Regions from separate parts of the Oxalicibacterium sp. genome, predicted to be linked through region 3. Evidence: predicted binding sites of a transcription regulator. Region 3 holds the regulator's gene; each other region holds the start of a gene.
What was found. The regulator sigma-54, encoded in region 3, starts transcription at its own class of promoters, with help from an activator protein. The targets are predictions, from matches to a motif close to TGGCANGNAANCTGCTTT.

Region 1 (4,575 bases), on a different contig from region 3:
TGCGGCACCCAGCATCGAAGGCTTGCCCTTCAGGATCGCTTCGAGGAACACCCACGACACGGCGGCGGCGCCCGTTGCCAGGATCGTGTTGATGAAGGCCAGGCCGGCAACGCCGCCCGCGCTCAGCGCGGAACCGGCGTTGAAACCGAACCAGCCCACCCACAGCAGCGAAGCGCCGATCATCGTCATCGTCAGCGAATGCGGCGGCATCGCCTCCTTGCCAAAGCCGATGCGCTTGCCGACCATATAGGCGCCGACCAGACCGGCGATACCGGCGTTGATGTGCACCACGGTACCGCCAGCAAAGTCCAGCGCACCGTCTTCAAACAGCAGGCCGCCGGCCGCCCAGACCATGTGGGCCATCGGGATGTAGCTGAACGTGAACCACAGCACGGCAAACGCCATTACGGCGGCGAACTTCATGCGCTCCGCAAAGGCACCGACGATCAGTGCACAGGTGATCGCGGCAAACGTTGCCTGGAACGACGCGAACACGTACTCCGGAATCGTGCCGGACAGCGTGTCCTTGCCGATGCCGTTCAGAAACAGCTTGTCGAAGGTGCCGACGAAGGAACCGCCGCCCGCGAACACCAGGCTGTAGCCGTAGATCGCCCACAGCACGGTAATCAGCGAGAACAGCATGAACACCTGCATCAGCACGGACAGCATGTTCTTGGAACGGCCAAGGCCGCCGTAGAACAGCGCCAGACCGGGGATCGTCATCAGGATGACGAGCAGCGTCGACGTCAGCATCCAGGCGGTGTCGCCGGAGTTCAGCGTCGGTGCCGCAGCGGGAGCCTCCGGTGCAGCGGGCGCTTCTGCCGCAGGCGCCGCTACCGGTGCTTCGGTGGTTACTGCCGGCGCGGCAGCCTCTTCCGCCATCGCCGGCATGCCGGCACCGGCTGCCATCAACAAGGCCCCGGCAGCCAGGGCGCTTGCGAACAGTTTCTTGATACTCATTGTTTTCCCCTTATAGAGCTTCGCTGCCGGTTTCGCCGGTACGAATGCGAACGACTTGTTGCAGGTCATAGACGAAAATCTTGCCGTCGCCGATCTTACCCGTACGCGCCGACGTTTCGATCGCTTCGATCGCACGATCGACGATGGCATCGTCGACGGCGGCTTCGATCTTGGTCTTCGGCAGAAAATCGACGACGTATTCTGCGCCACGATACAGCTCGGTGTGGCCTTTCTGGCGACCGAAGCCCTTGACCTCGGTCACGGTGATGCCTTGCACGCCGATCTCGGACAAGGCTTCACGCACCTCGTCCAGCTTGAACGGCTTGATGATTGCGGTAATCAGTTTCATGTTCGCCTCTTTGATTAGAAGGATTTGCTGAGGGTCAGGACTGCGCCGGTCTTGCCGTTGAAATGCGTGCTGCCGTTGTCTTTGACGTAGGAATACGCATCACGCTCCGCGTCCGTGCCGACCACGGCCAGCGTCACCGTCACAATCGGGAAATCCTTTGTCACGCCGACTTTCCAGTCGGTATAGCTTGCGTCGACCGGTTGATCGCCCTTGATCTTCTGATGACCGACGTGGAGACCGAGCATATAGCCGTCGACGATTTCAAAGCTGGCATTGGCTTCGATATAGTTGCTGTTCTTGCTGTCGTCAAAACCGAAGGCGTTGGTCACAGCGTGGGAATACTTGACGGAAACCGGACCATAGCCGACAGAGCCGTAAATTTCCGTCGTGTCGGGATTGGTGCCCAAGCCGCTGCCCGGATAGAAATAGCGCAGCACGCCGACATCATAGGAAACATCCTTGACGATCTCGCCGCGAATACCGCCGTACAGGTCATATTCGATATCGCTGTCACCGCCGGCATCGTCGATCCACTTGATGGACGATGCCCATACGCCGGCATAGAGACCTGTCGGATTGTGCGTGTAATCGACACCGCCGGAAATGGCAGGATCGCCGTGCGTTTGCGAGATGCCGCGGAAACGATAATCCGTGCTGAATGCGGCATTGAAGGCGAACTGATTGTCTGGAGCAGGTGCTGCAGCTTCCTGCGCATGAGAAACATTGGCAGCGAAGGCGGCCGACACAGCGACTGCAAGAATCAGTTTTTTCATGATATTCCCTTTAAAGTAAATGTAGAAACCAGACTTTGGAATGTCCTCGATCCACATTTAGCAGGACTCATGCCAGCTTGATTCTCCAGATGTATTATCATTTTTTCTATGAAGCACGGTGCAAAAAGCAGTTTGGAAATAACCTTTTCCATGCACCTTAATGGGCCTGCACCGTTCCCGAGCGATGCACGCCAAATTGCACCTGAATGGTGCTGAATTTTCACTTTTATAGGGGGCCCAGATGGAAAAGTCCACTTTCATCAACGATATGCAGAACAAGATTCACCAGGTGCTGGAAAACTCGCCGGCAAAGGACATCGAAAAAAACCTGAAGGCCATGATGAGTCAGGGATTCGCGAAACTCGATCTCGTCACGCGCGAGGAATTCGATGTGCAGGCGCAAGTGCTGGCAAATACGCGCGCCAAGCTGGAAGCACTGGAAGCCCAGGTTGCCGAACTGGAAGCGCGGTTGAAAGGATAAACAGGTACTGATCGGCATCGTTCGCTGTCGCTCACACCTGAAATACTGTGCGATGCGCGTCGCGCTTCATGGCAGCGCAACGCCATGGACGACATCCGAAGCCATGCCCGAGGTGCGTGCATGCAAATCCGCGGGCTGACCGCTACATCACGGGTCGGACGATGTGCAGCGCAGGGCGCATGTTTCCGGATTGTCGTACCGACTGCCCGGCATCCAGTGCCGGTACACATAACAAGTAGAAGAGACATTCGCAAAACAAGGGAGAACAATGAGCCTCGCCGTTCTGACCAGCCGCGCCCTGGCCGGCATGCAAGCGCCCGAAGTCCTTGTCGAAGTGCATCTGGCCAACGGCCTGCCCAGCTTTACTATCGTCGGCCTGCCGGAAACCGAAGTGAAGGAATCCAAGGATCGCGTGCGCGCAGCGCTGCAGAATGCCGGCTTCGAATTCCCCGCAAGAAGAATCACTGTCAATCTGGCGCCAGCCGATCTGCCGAAGGAGTCCGGGCGCTTCGATCTACCGATTGCACTGGGCATTCTGGCTGCTTCCGGGCAGATGCCGGCCGATTCGCTGGATCAATATGAATTTGCCGGCGAGCTGTCGTTGTCCGGCGAACTGCGGCCCATTCGCGGCGCACTGGCGATGACATTCGCCATGCATCGCGATGGCGGCCGCAGCGGCAAACATCGCGCATTCATTCTGCCACGCGCCAACGCAGATGAGGCGGCACTGGTCAACGACGTGACCATCCTGCCGGCCGACTCTTTACTGCAAGTTTGTGCCCACTTCGCGGCAGGCGACGGTGCATCAAAGCTTGCACGTCATCAAGCTCTCCCATCGGGGACAATGCCGGCTTACCCCGACTTGGCCGACGTAAAAGGCCAGGCGCAAGCCAAGCGCGCACTGGAAGTCGCCGCCGCCGGTTCGCACAGCCTGCTGATGGTCGGCCCACCGGGCACCGGCAAATCGATGCTGGCGGCGCGCTTCGCCGGCATCCTGCCGCCGATGACCGACGATGAAGCGCTAGAATCGGCCGCCGTGCAATCGCTGACCAGCGGCTTCACGACGTCACGCTGGAAGGTACGGCCCTATCGGGCGCCCCACCACACGGCATCCGGCGTGGCACTGGTCGGCGGCGGCAGCACGCCGCGGCCAGGTGAAATTTCGCTGGCCCATCGCGGCGTGCTGTTCCTCGACGAATTGCCCGAATTCAACCGCGCCGTACTGGAAGTCCTGCGCGAACCGCTGGAATCCGGCCGCATCACGATTTCACGTGCTGCGCGGCAGGCAGATTTCCCCGCACATTTTCAGTTGATTGCCGCGATGAATCCATGCCCATGCGGCTTCCTCGGTCACGCTTCCAACAAATGCCGCTGCACGCCGGACAACATCGCGCGCTATCAGGGAAAAATCTCCGGTCCGCTGCTCGATCGCATCGATATGCAGATTCAAGTCGGCGCGCTAGCGCATGACGATCTGGCCGGACAGTCGCAAGGCGAGTCGTCGCATACCGTCGCACAACGCGTATTGCGCGCCTCCTCACGGCAGCATGCCCGCCAGGGCAAGCACAACAATCTGCTGACCGTCGGTGAGATCGATGCGCATTGCCGTCCGGATGCCGGCGGCGAACAATTGCTGCGCACGGCGATGATGCGCTTGAACTGGTCGGCGCGCGCCTACCACCGCGTCCTGAAGGTCGCGCGCACGATTGCCGATCTGGCCGATGCGCCGTCGGTCGCACAGGCGCATGTGGCCGAAGCCATCCAGTACCGCCGTGCTATGCGCGAACAGTGATCTAATGCTTGCGAACGCTTTCTGCCACTTCCGGCGTGCCGTCCGGATACGAATGCAGGCAATAGGCGCTGCTGACCTGACCGTTCGCCTGCGGCTGGATGCCCTTGATCCGATAGACGATCGCGTTATTGAACACCACCGGTCCGTCCACGATGCGCGCGTCTTTCAACACGCTTTTTTTCAGACAGGCTTGCGCCGTTTGGTTGTACAGGGCCTGCCA
Region 2 (4,575 bases), on a different contig from region 3:
GAACGGTTCGATCTCGCCGTATGGATAGCGGCGCGTCAGCAATTGATACAGCGTGACGCCGACTGCGTACAGATCGGTCTGGCGCGATGGCGGCGCGCCGGTGAACTGCTCTGGTGCAAGGAAGGAGGGCGTGCCGGCCAGCGGCGCGCGCACGTCGCCGGCGGCGGCATGCACCTCATCCAGGCCGGATTGCGCGACGCCGAGATCGAGGATGCGCAGCTCGCCGTCGCTGCCGAGATGGATGTTGCCGGGCTTGATGTCGCGATGGACGATGCTGCGCCGGTGCAGTGCGCCGATTGCGCGCACCAGTTTCGTGCCGTATGCGATCACGTCGGGAATCGTGAAGTGTTCGCCGACATCCAGATGCTGCTGCAGCGTGCTGCCGTCGTGCCAGGTCGTCAGGTAGTACAGATAGTTCTTTTGTTCGGGCGTGATGACCTGTGGGAAGAAGCGCGCGACGACGCGCTTGGCCAGCCATTCCTCGTGCGCGAAGGCGGTGCGTTCGTGCTCGTCATCGGCGCGATCTGGGTGCAAGGTTTTCAGTACCAGCTTGCGCGGTGGGTTGCTGCCGTGCGGCAGTTCGGTCACGCGATACAGCAGCGTCGCGGCTGAGGCATGAATCTGTTCTTCAACTGTGTAGCCGTCTATCGTCTGGCCGGGTTTGAGTTTCGGCGGAACTGGCAGTTGCTGCGAGCCTGATAGAGCATCGCGCAGATCGGTTTCCGGCAAGGCATCGATACGGATCGCGAGTGCGCTGACGTTGTCGTGCGTGCCGGCGGCCAGTGCGGCATCGATCAACGCATTGGCCGTGCTGTCGGCATTGCGTGTGCCGGACGCAAGTTCGGCGAGTTGCGCGGCGAGCGCGGTTTCGTTGACGGTAGTCCAGACACCGTCGGTCGCCAGCAGGAAAACGTCGCCCTCGTGCAACTCTCCCATGCCGTGGTCGACTGCCAGTTGCGAATCGAGGCCGATCGCGCGCGTCAGCACATGCTGCATCTCGGGGCGATCCCAGACGTGATCGGTGGTCAGCCGCGTCAGTGCGCCGTCGCGCAGCAGATAGAGGCGCGAGTCGCCGGCATGCGCGAAGTAATAGAAGCGGCCGCGCAATACGATGGAAGTCAGCGTGGTCGCCATGCCGGCCAGTTCGGCGCGGATCGAGCCCTGATGCTGCACCCAGCTGTTGATCGCCTTCAGCACGCGGTCCAGCGCCTGCGTGATAGGCCAGGTGTCGGACGTCGCGTAATAGTCGGACAGCAGGCCGCGCACCGTGTATTCGGATGCTTCGCGGCCGCCATCGTTGCCGGAGACGCCGTCGGCGATGGCGGCGATCACGCCCTTGGACGACAGTTCGGGCTCGTCCGGCAAGGCCATGCCGACGAAGTCTTCGTTGACCGGTCTCTGGCCGGCGCGCGTGGCGTGGCCGGCGTTCAGTATCAGCGGCATGGTGAAAGAGGAAGAGAGCGCATGACGGTCAGATCTTCGCACTCGTCATCGCGGCGCTGCCCCAGGTGGTGCGCCAGCGGCTCTTCACGAAAGTCAGGCCGAGCAGCGCGACGATAGCCAGCGCGGCGAAGACGACCAATCCTCCCTGATAGCTGCCGGTCAGCTGTTTCGAATAGCCGAGGCTGGAAGCCAGATAGAAGCCGCCGATGCCGCCGGCCATGCCGACCAGGCCGGTCATCACGCCAATTTCCTTGCGGAAGCGTTGCGGCACCAGCTGGAACACCGCGCCGTTGCCGGTGCCCAGCGACAGCATCGCCAGCACGAACACCAATGCTGCCAATGCAGCCGACGGCAGGCCGATGCTGGCGATCAGCAAGAAGCCGGCTGCCAGCATGTACATGATCGACAGCGTCTTGATCCCGCCGATACGGTCAGCCAGGCGTCCGCCGAACGGACGCACCATCGAACCGGCGAACACGCAGGCGGCGGTGAAGTAGCCGGCTGTCACCGGCGACAGACCGTACTGGCCGTTGAAATAGATCGTCAACGACGACGCCAATCCGGAGAAGCCGCCGAAGGTGACGCTGTAGAAGAACATGAACCACCACGCATCGCGATCCTTCAGCACCTGCAAGTAGGAGATCAGCGATTTGGGCGGCGGCGCGGACGGCGCATCCTTGGCGAAGATCAGATAGACCGTCAGCGCAATGCCGAGCGGAATCAGGCACAGGCCGAACACGTCCTGCCAGCCGAACGCCAGCGCCAGCGACGGCGCGAATAGTGCAGCCAGCGCGGTACCCGAGTTGCCGGCACCGGCAATGCCCAGTGCCATGCCCTGGTGTTCCGGCGGATACCAGCGAGATGCCAGCGGCAGTGCGACGGAGAACGCCGCACCGGCGACGCCGAGGATGATGCCCAGCACCAGCACGGAGTGATAGTGATGCAGATCGCCCAGCCACGCCCACAACAGGCCAGCCATCACGATCAGCTGGCCGATCAGGCCAGCCTTCTTCGGTTGCAGGTGATCCACCAGGACGCCCATCACGATGCGCAGCAACGCGCCGGCCAGCAGCGGCGTGGCCACCATCAATCCTTTCTGCGCCGGCGTCAGGCCGATGTCGGCCGCGATCTGCACGGCCAGCGGACCGAGGATGACCCAGACCATGAAGCTGAGATCGAAATAGAAGAAGGCGGAAAGCAGCGTCGGCGTATGGCCGGCTTTCCAGAATGATGACTTTTGCATATGCGCTCGCGTGAGTGGAATGGATGACGGCGCTGAATATGCAATTGCTATGCCATTTATATGAAGCCGTTTTGGAAAGCGGTTTGGCGGATGCGGAAGAAAAATGGGCGGCGCGGTGCACCAAATTCTCTGTCGATGCACCTGTTGGGTGCGAGGCTGGTGCAGGGCGGGGTGCAAGCAGAGTGCAATCAGGTGCGGATTGTGCGGATCGGTAAACGTCTTGGTGCATCGCGATGCGAATGGTGCAAGGACGTATCGCAAACGGTGCGAATCAGTAAAAAACTGGACGAAATCGCACAGAAACAGAACTGGCATCTGTTTTGCTTATTTAGATTCGGGAACAACTCTTCTGTGAGATGCAGCAATGAAAAAAATGAAACTGGTCATGGTCGGCAACGGGATGGCGGGCGTACGCACGCTGGAAGAATTGCTGAAACTGGCGCCCGATCTGTATGAGATCACCGTGTTCGGCGCCGAGCCGTATGCCAACTACAACCGCATCCTGCTGTCGCCGGTGCTGGCCGGCGAGCAGACGATTCAGGACATCATGCTGAACGATGTCGACTGGTACAAGGAGAACGGCATCACGCTGCATCTCGGCAAGAAGATCGCAACGATCGATCGCGTCAAGCGCGTCGTGATCGCCGACGACGGCACGACGGCCGAATACGATCGCCTGCTGCTGGCGACCGGTTCCAATCCGTTCATGCTGCCGGTGCCGGGCAAGGATCTGCAGGGTGTGATCGGCTATCGCGACATCTACGACACCAACGCGATGATCGAAGCGGCCACCAAATACAAGCATGCAGTCGTCATCGGCGGCGGCTTGCTGGGACTGGAAGCGGCGAATGGCCTGAAGCTGCGCGGCATGGACGTCGCGGTTGTTCATCTGCCGGATACGCTGATGGAGCGCCAGCTCGATCCGACCGCCGGCAAGATGCTGCAAAAGTCGCTGGAAGATCGCGGCCTGGCTTTCCTGCTCGGCAAGAACACGCAGGAACTGATCAATGACGGTCATGGTCGGGTGAAAGCGGTGCGCTTCGCCGACGGCAGCGAGATCTCGGCCGACCTCGTCGTGATGGCGGTCGGCATCCGCCCGAATACCGCGCTGGCCGAGTCGGCCGGCATCCACTGCAACCGCGGCATCGTCGTCAACGACACGATGCAGACTTTCGATCCGCGCATCTATGCGGTCGGTGAATGCGTCAACCATCGCGGCACTGCCTACGGCCTGGTCGCGCCGCTGTTCGAGATGGCGAAGGTGTGTGCGAACCACCTCGCGAACTTCGGCATCGGCCGCTATCAGGGTTCGGTGACATCGACGAAACTGAAAGTCACCGGCATCGATCTGTTTTCGGCCGGCGATTTTCTCGGCGGCGAAGGTACGGAAGAAATCATGCTGTCCGATCCGATCGGCGGCGTCTACAAGAAGCTGGTACTGCGCGACAACAAGCTGGTCGGCGCCTGCCTGTATGGCGATACGGTGGACGGCAGCTGGTATTTCAACATGCTGCGCGAAGGCAAGGACATCGGCGAGATTCGCGATGCGCTGATGTTCGGCGAAGCGAACCTGAGCCGTCCCGGCGATACCGGCCATGAAGGTTTCAGCAAGGCGGCGGCGATGCCGGATACCGCCGAAGTCTGCGGCTGCAATGGTGTGTGCAAGGGCACCATCGTCAAGGCGATCAAGGAAAAGGGCCTGTTCACGATCGAGGACGTGCGCAAGCATACGAAGGCATCAGCCTCATGCGGCTCCTGCACCGGCCTGGTCGAGCAGATCATCATGGCGACCGCCGGCGGCGACTATTCGGCGTCCAGCAAGGTCAAGCCGATGTGCGGCTGCACCGATCACACGCATCAGGAAGTGCGCGACGCGATCAAGGCGAACA
Region 3 (4,575 bases):
TGAGGCGGGAACAGAGCGTGAGGCATCGAGCAATCCGGTGAACTGGAATACGAATTCCGGATGGTATGTCGATCTGAATCCGAACAATGAGTCCCCGGGAGAGCGTGTCAATGTGGATATGCAACAGCAGTTAGGGATTCTGGTTGTGGCCGGTAATGTGCCGGAACAGAATGCCTGTACTGTTGGGGGATACGCATGGCTGTATTTCTTCGACTTCCGCACGGGCAGTTTTATTGAGGCGGATGGGACGGTGGGCCAGCGACTGCGGGGTAATTCATTGGTGGCGGGTTTGCGTTTTCTGAAGTTGGATAACGGAAAAACGATCACGCTGGTGACGGACACCAGCGGTAAGACTACACCGCAGAGCAATCCTGAAACAGGTTCCGGAGGAACGTCCGCACGCAGGGTTTCCTGGCGTGAATTGATTGTCGACTGATTTGTCGATGATGCGGCATGGCGCCTTGTCATCAGTTCCGATTCTTTGCATGGGGGCGGTAGCGATTGCGCATGCCGCCCTCATTTCCGTGCTGTTCATTGAGACGTTTCCTCTCCCGCAGAAGATTCCTGATCTCGTCCATGTAGACCTTCTTCCTGTCGAATTGCGTCGAGAGGTGGCCACATTAACGGAAGATCGTTCAGCGAAAGAGGTGCGAGCAAAGCGCGCGGTGAAGCAGGGTGATATTTCTATATCTCCATCGATGGGTGAGCAGGCAATATTGCCCACAGTACGGTATTACGAAACCCGCGAACTGACTCAAAAGCCGCTGGTGAAGGTGGATGTGCCGACAGAATTGATGTTGAGACTCGATGGGGTAGAACCGCAGATTGTTGTCGCACATCTCTGGATCGGTGAGTACGGTGATGTCGATCGTGTCGATATAGAAAGAAACGACACGCTATCCGAAGAAGGAAAAGTGAAATTGCAGCAGGCTTTTGGCACGGCAGAATTTCATCCCGGTGAAATTGATGGCGTCCCAGTTAAAACGCATATGCGGATTTCCATCCAGCTGGATCGGCCAATTCAATTCCAAAGCGAGAAACGTGGGGCAGAATGAATAAAGGGCGCAATTCGCGCCCTTCTTCATTGACGGCCAAGCTCGGCCGAAATGTTTCTCTTACGAGGCAGCAGCCTCTGCATTGTCCGGCAATCGTTTGATGCCCTCGTGCTGGTGATCCTGCAGTTTCGTTTTGTATTTGATCACCTGACGATCCAGTTTGTCGATCAGCAGATCGATGGCGGCATACAGGTTGTCCGCGATGCTTTCCGCGTGTAGGTCTTTGCCTCGGACGCGTAGGTTAATTTCGGCTTTCTGGCGTTTTTCTTTCTCGGGAAGATTGTCTACAGTCAGGATAACTGCAATGTCGATCACATGATCGAAGTGTCGTTTGATGCGTTCCAGTTTGCCTTGTACGTATTCTCTGATGGCGGGGGTCAGTTCGAGGTGATGTCCACTGATGGTGAGATTCATACAGCGCTCCTAAGGAAATTCACTGGCGGTCCAGGCACCGTTGCCGGCTGCGCCGAACACAGTGACGTAATGCACACTACACAAACAAATCCGGAAGGATTACAACGATTTGCGCAGATTGACCGGTGGAATTTTAAGGGCTTCGCGGTATTTGGCAACGGTGCGCCGCGCTACTACGATCCCTTGTTCCGCCAGCATGTCTGCAATCTTGCTGTCAGAGAAAGGTGTTTTCGGGTCTTCTGCTCCTATCAATTGTTTGATCAGGGCCCGTATCGCGGTAGAGGATGCTTCTCCGCCTGCTTCCGTCGCAACATGGCTGCCGAAAAAGTATTTCAATTCGAACATTCCATGAGGAGTGAGCATGTACTTCTGGGTGGTAACACGAGAAATTGTGCTCTCGTGTAAACCCAGTGTATCAGCAATTTCGCGCAAAACAAGAGGGCGCATCGCGACCGCGCCGTGCGAGAAAAAATTGCGCTGACGCTCGACGATGGCCTGTGCCACACGAAGGATCGTATCGAAGCGCTGGCGCATGTTCTTGATCAGCCATTTGGCTTCCTGCAGTTGCGTGCCGAGCGAACCTTCGCCCTTGTTCTGCTTCAGGATGCTGGCGTACATCGCATTGACGCGCAGGCGCGGCATTACTTCGTGATTGAGCATGACTTGCCAGCCGTTGCGCGTACGCTTGACGATGACGTCCGGTACCACGTAATCGGAGGCATCGCTGGCGAAGACCGCGCCGGGATGCGGATTGCATTGGCGAATGACGGCCTGCGCTTCGCGCAGATCTTCATCGTCGCAATCGAGTGCCTTGCGCAATTTGTTGAAGTCGCGCTGTGCGAATAGCGTGAGATGGTTTTCGACGATGTTCAGTGCCATGCGCCGTGTGACGAACGGAATGCCTTCCATCCGGCGAATCTGCAGGGCCAGACATTCAGATGCATCGCGCGCGCCGATACCGGCCGGATCGAAGCTTTGCAGCAGGCGCAGGGCGACCGACAATTCTTCCGGCTCGATTTCAAGTTCTTCCGGCAGGCGCGCATGGATTTCTTCCAGACTTTCTTCCAGATAGCCGTTGTCGTCCAGTGCGTCGATGATCAGTTCGAGCAGAGCGCGATCGCGCGGTTCGCGTACGGTGACGGACACCTGTTCGAGTAGATGCTCGCGCAGTGTGACTTCATGCGCTTCCAGTTGCGGGCGGGCGTCGTCGTCATCCGGAGATGCCGATTTCGACGTGCGGGCAACATCGTCGAAGCTCCAGTCGCTGTTGTCGGCGTTGCCGTCGGCATTGTTGCCTTCGGCATTCGGCAGATCGCCGGATTCGAAGGACGATTCAGCTTCAGTAGATGGTGCAGGCGATTCTGTCGGGGCATCGCCATCCGGCGCAGTGCCGTTGCCGGCGCTGACGGCGCCGTCCGCCAGCAGGCGCACGGCATTGTCGAGCGGATCGTCGGTGCGTTCCAGCATCGGATTGTCGGCCAGGATCTGTTCGATCTCCTGATGCAATTCCAGTGTCGACAGTTGCAGCAGGCGGATGGATTGCTGCAATTGCGGCGTCAGAGCCAGATGCTGGGAGACGCGTAGTTGCAGGGATTGCTTCATGGTGATTCTCTTCGCGCTTACATGCGGAAGTGTTCGCCGAGATAGACGCGGCGGACGGATTCGTTGGAAATGATATCGTCGGGCCGGCCGCTGGCCAGCACCGCACCTTGATTGATGATGTAGGCGCGGTCGCAGATGCCGAGCGTTTCGCGCACGTTGTGGTCGGTGATCAGCACGCCGATGCCGCGTTCCTTCAGGAAACGCACGATGCGCTGGATTTCGATGACGGCGATCGGATCGACGCCGGCGAACGGTTCGTCCAGCAGCACGAAGCGCGGATTGGTGGCGAGAGCGCGCGCGATCTCGACGCGACGGCGTTCGCCGCCGGACAGCGACATGGCCTGGTTCTCGCGCAGTTTTTCGATCTGCAGATCGGCCAGCAGCGTATCAAGCCGTTGTTCGAGTTGATCCTTGGACAGCGCCTTGCCGTTAACGCGCTGCAGTTCCAGCACGGCGCGGATATTGTCTTCGACGCTGAGCTTGCGGAAGACTGAGGCTTCCTGCGGCAGATAAGAGAGGCCGAGTTGCGCGCGTTCATGGATCGGGCGGCGCGAAATATCGGTGCCGTCCAGTTCGATCTGGCCGGCATCCGACGGCACGAGGCCGACGATCATGTAGAACGAGGTGGTCTTGCCGGCGCCGTTCGGGCCAAGCAGGCCGACCACTTCGCCGCTCTCGACTTGCAACGCGACGTCACGCACGACCTGGCGTGCGCCATAGCTTTTCTGCAATCCGTTGACGATCAGTTTGCTCGACATCTCAGTTTTCCTTCTTCTCGGCGCGCGGCTGGATCACGGCCTTGATGCGGCCGGCGCCTGGTTTGCTGTCGCCGGACGATGTGTTGTGTACGGTGAAGAATTCGGCGCGCGTGTCGTAGGAGATATATTCGCCGGCGACTTCGTCGGTGATCTTGCCGTTCTCCAGTCGACGCATCTTGGCGCGCGTGAAGAGCTTCATGACTTCGTTCTTGTCGTCGTATTCGATGCGTTCCGCCTCGCCTTCGATCCACTGATCGGGGCCGCCATCGCGCTTCTGGCGGAAGCTGGCCAGTCCGTTCGGCGGTGCATACATCGTCATGAACTGATAGCCCTCGGGATCCTGCGTGACGACCATGCGTGCCGATTTCATCAGGATCGTTCCACGCGTCAGCACCACGTTGCCGACGAAGACGTTGACCTGCTTGACGTCGTCGTACTCCATTTGATTGGCTTCGACGTTGGTCGGCTTGGTGCGATCGGCCTTTTCGGCGTGCGCACCGGTCGCAGCGATCAGGCCGGCAAGGATGAGGAATACGGAAAGCAGTCGTGTCATGAAAACGTTCTCTGTAATGAGCGTGCCGGAATCAGTTCTTTGCGGCCGGGGCCTGATACTGGCCCTTGACGTTGCCGTCCAGCTTGAATTCGCCGGTGGCGTTGTTGGCGTACATGCCGGTACCGGTCAGTACGGAAATGCCCTGTTGCAGTTCGACCGGCTTGGGCGTCGTCATCGCATCTTCGTCCGGCAG

Region 1: ACO1VH_RS12020 (TorF family putative porin) is a predicted target of sigma-54. The motif match lies at 2,140-2,157, and genes of this name have one in related genera.
Region 2: ACO1VH_RS11475 (nitrate/nitrite transporter) is a predicted target of sigma-54. The motif match lies at 2,724-2,741, and genes of this name have one in related genera.

What each region holds. Positions count from the first base shown of each region.
Region 1 is NZ_JBMQZD010000007.1:58,666-63,240, forward strand. It holds gene ACO1VH_RS12010 (ammonium transporter) at 1-960, opposite strand, end outside; gene ACO1VH_RS12015 (P-II family nitrogen regulator) at 971-1,309, opposite strand; gene ACO1VH_RS12020 (TorF family putative porin) at 1,324-2,082, opposite strand; gene ACO1VH_RS12025 (accessory factor UbiK family protein) at 2,324-2,563, shown strand; gene ACO1VH_RS12030 (YifB family Mg chelatase-like AAA ATPase) at 2,832-4,355, shown strand; gene ACO1VH_RS12035 (hypothetical protein) at 4,357-4,575, opposite strand, start outside.
Region 2 is NZ_JBMQZD010000006.1:102,255-106,829, reverse strand. It holds gene ACO1VH_RS11480 (bifunctional protein-serine/threonine kinase/phosphatase) at 1-1,443, opposite strand, end outside; gene ACO1VH_RS11475 (nitrate/nitrite transporter) at 1,472-2,686, opposite strand; gene nirB (nitrite reductase large subunit NirB) at 3,051-4,575, shown strand, end outside.
Region 3 is NZ_JBMQZD010000005.1:46,138-50,712, forward strand. It holds gene ACO1VH_RS09780 (pilus assembly protein) at 1-436, shown strand, start outside; gene ACO1VH_RS09785 (hypothetical protein) at 426-1,055, shown strand; gene hpf (ribosome hibernation-promoting factor, HPF/YfiA family) at 1,116-1,469, opposite strand; gene ACO1VH_RS09795 (RNA polymerase factor sigma-54) at 1,569-3,071, opposite strand; gene lptB (LPS export ABC transporter ATP-binding protein) at 3,089-3,829, opposite strand; gene lptA (lipopolysaccharide transport periplasmic protein LptA) at 3,831-4,382, opposite strand; gene lptC (LPS export ABC transporter periplasmic protein LptC) at 4,414-4,575, opposite strand, start outside.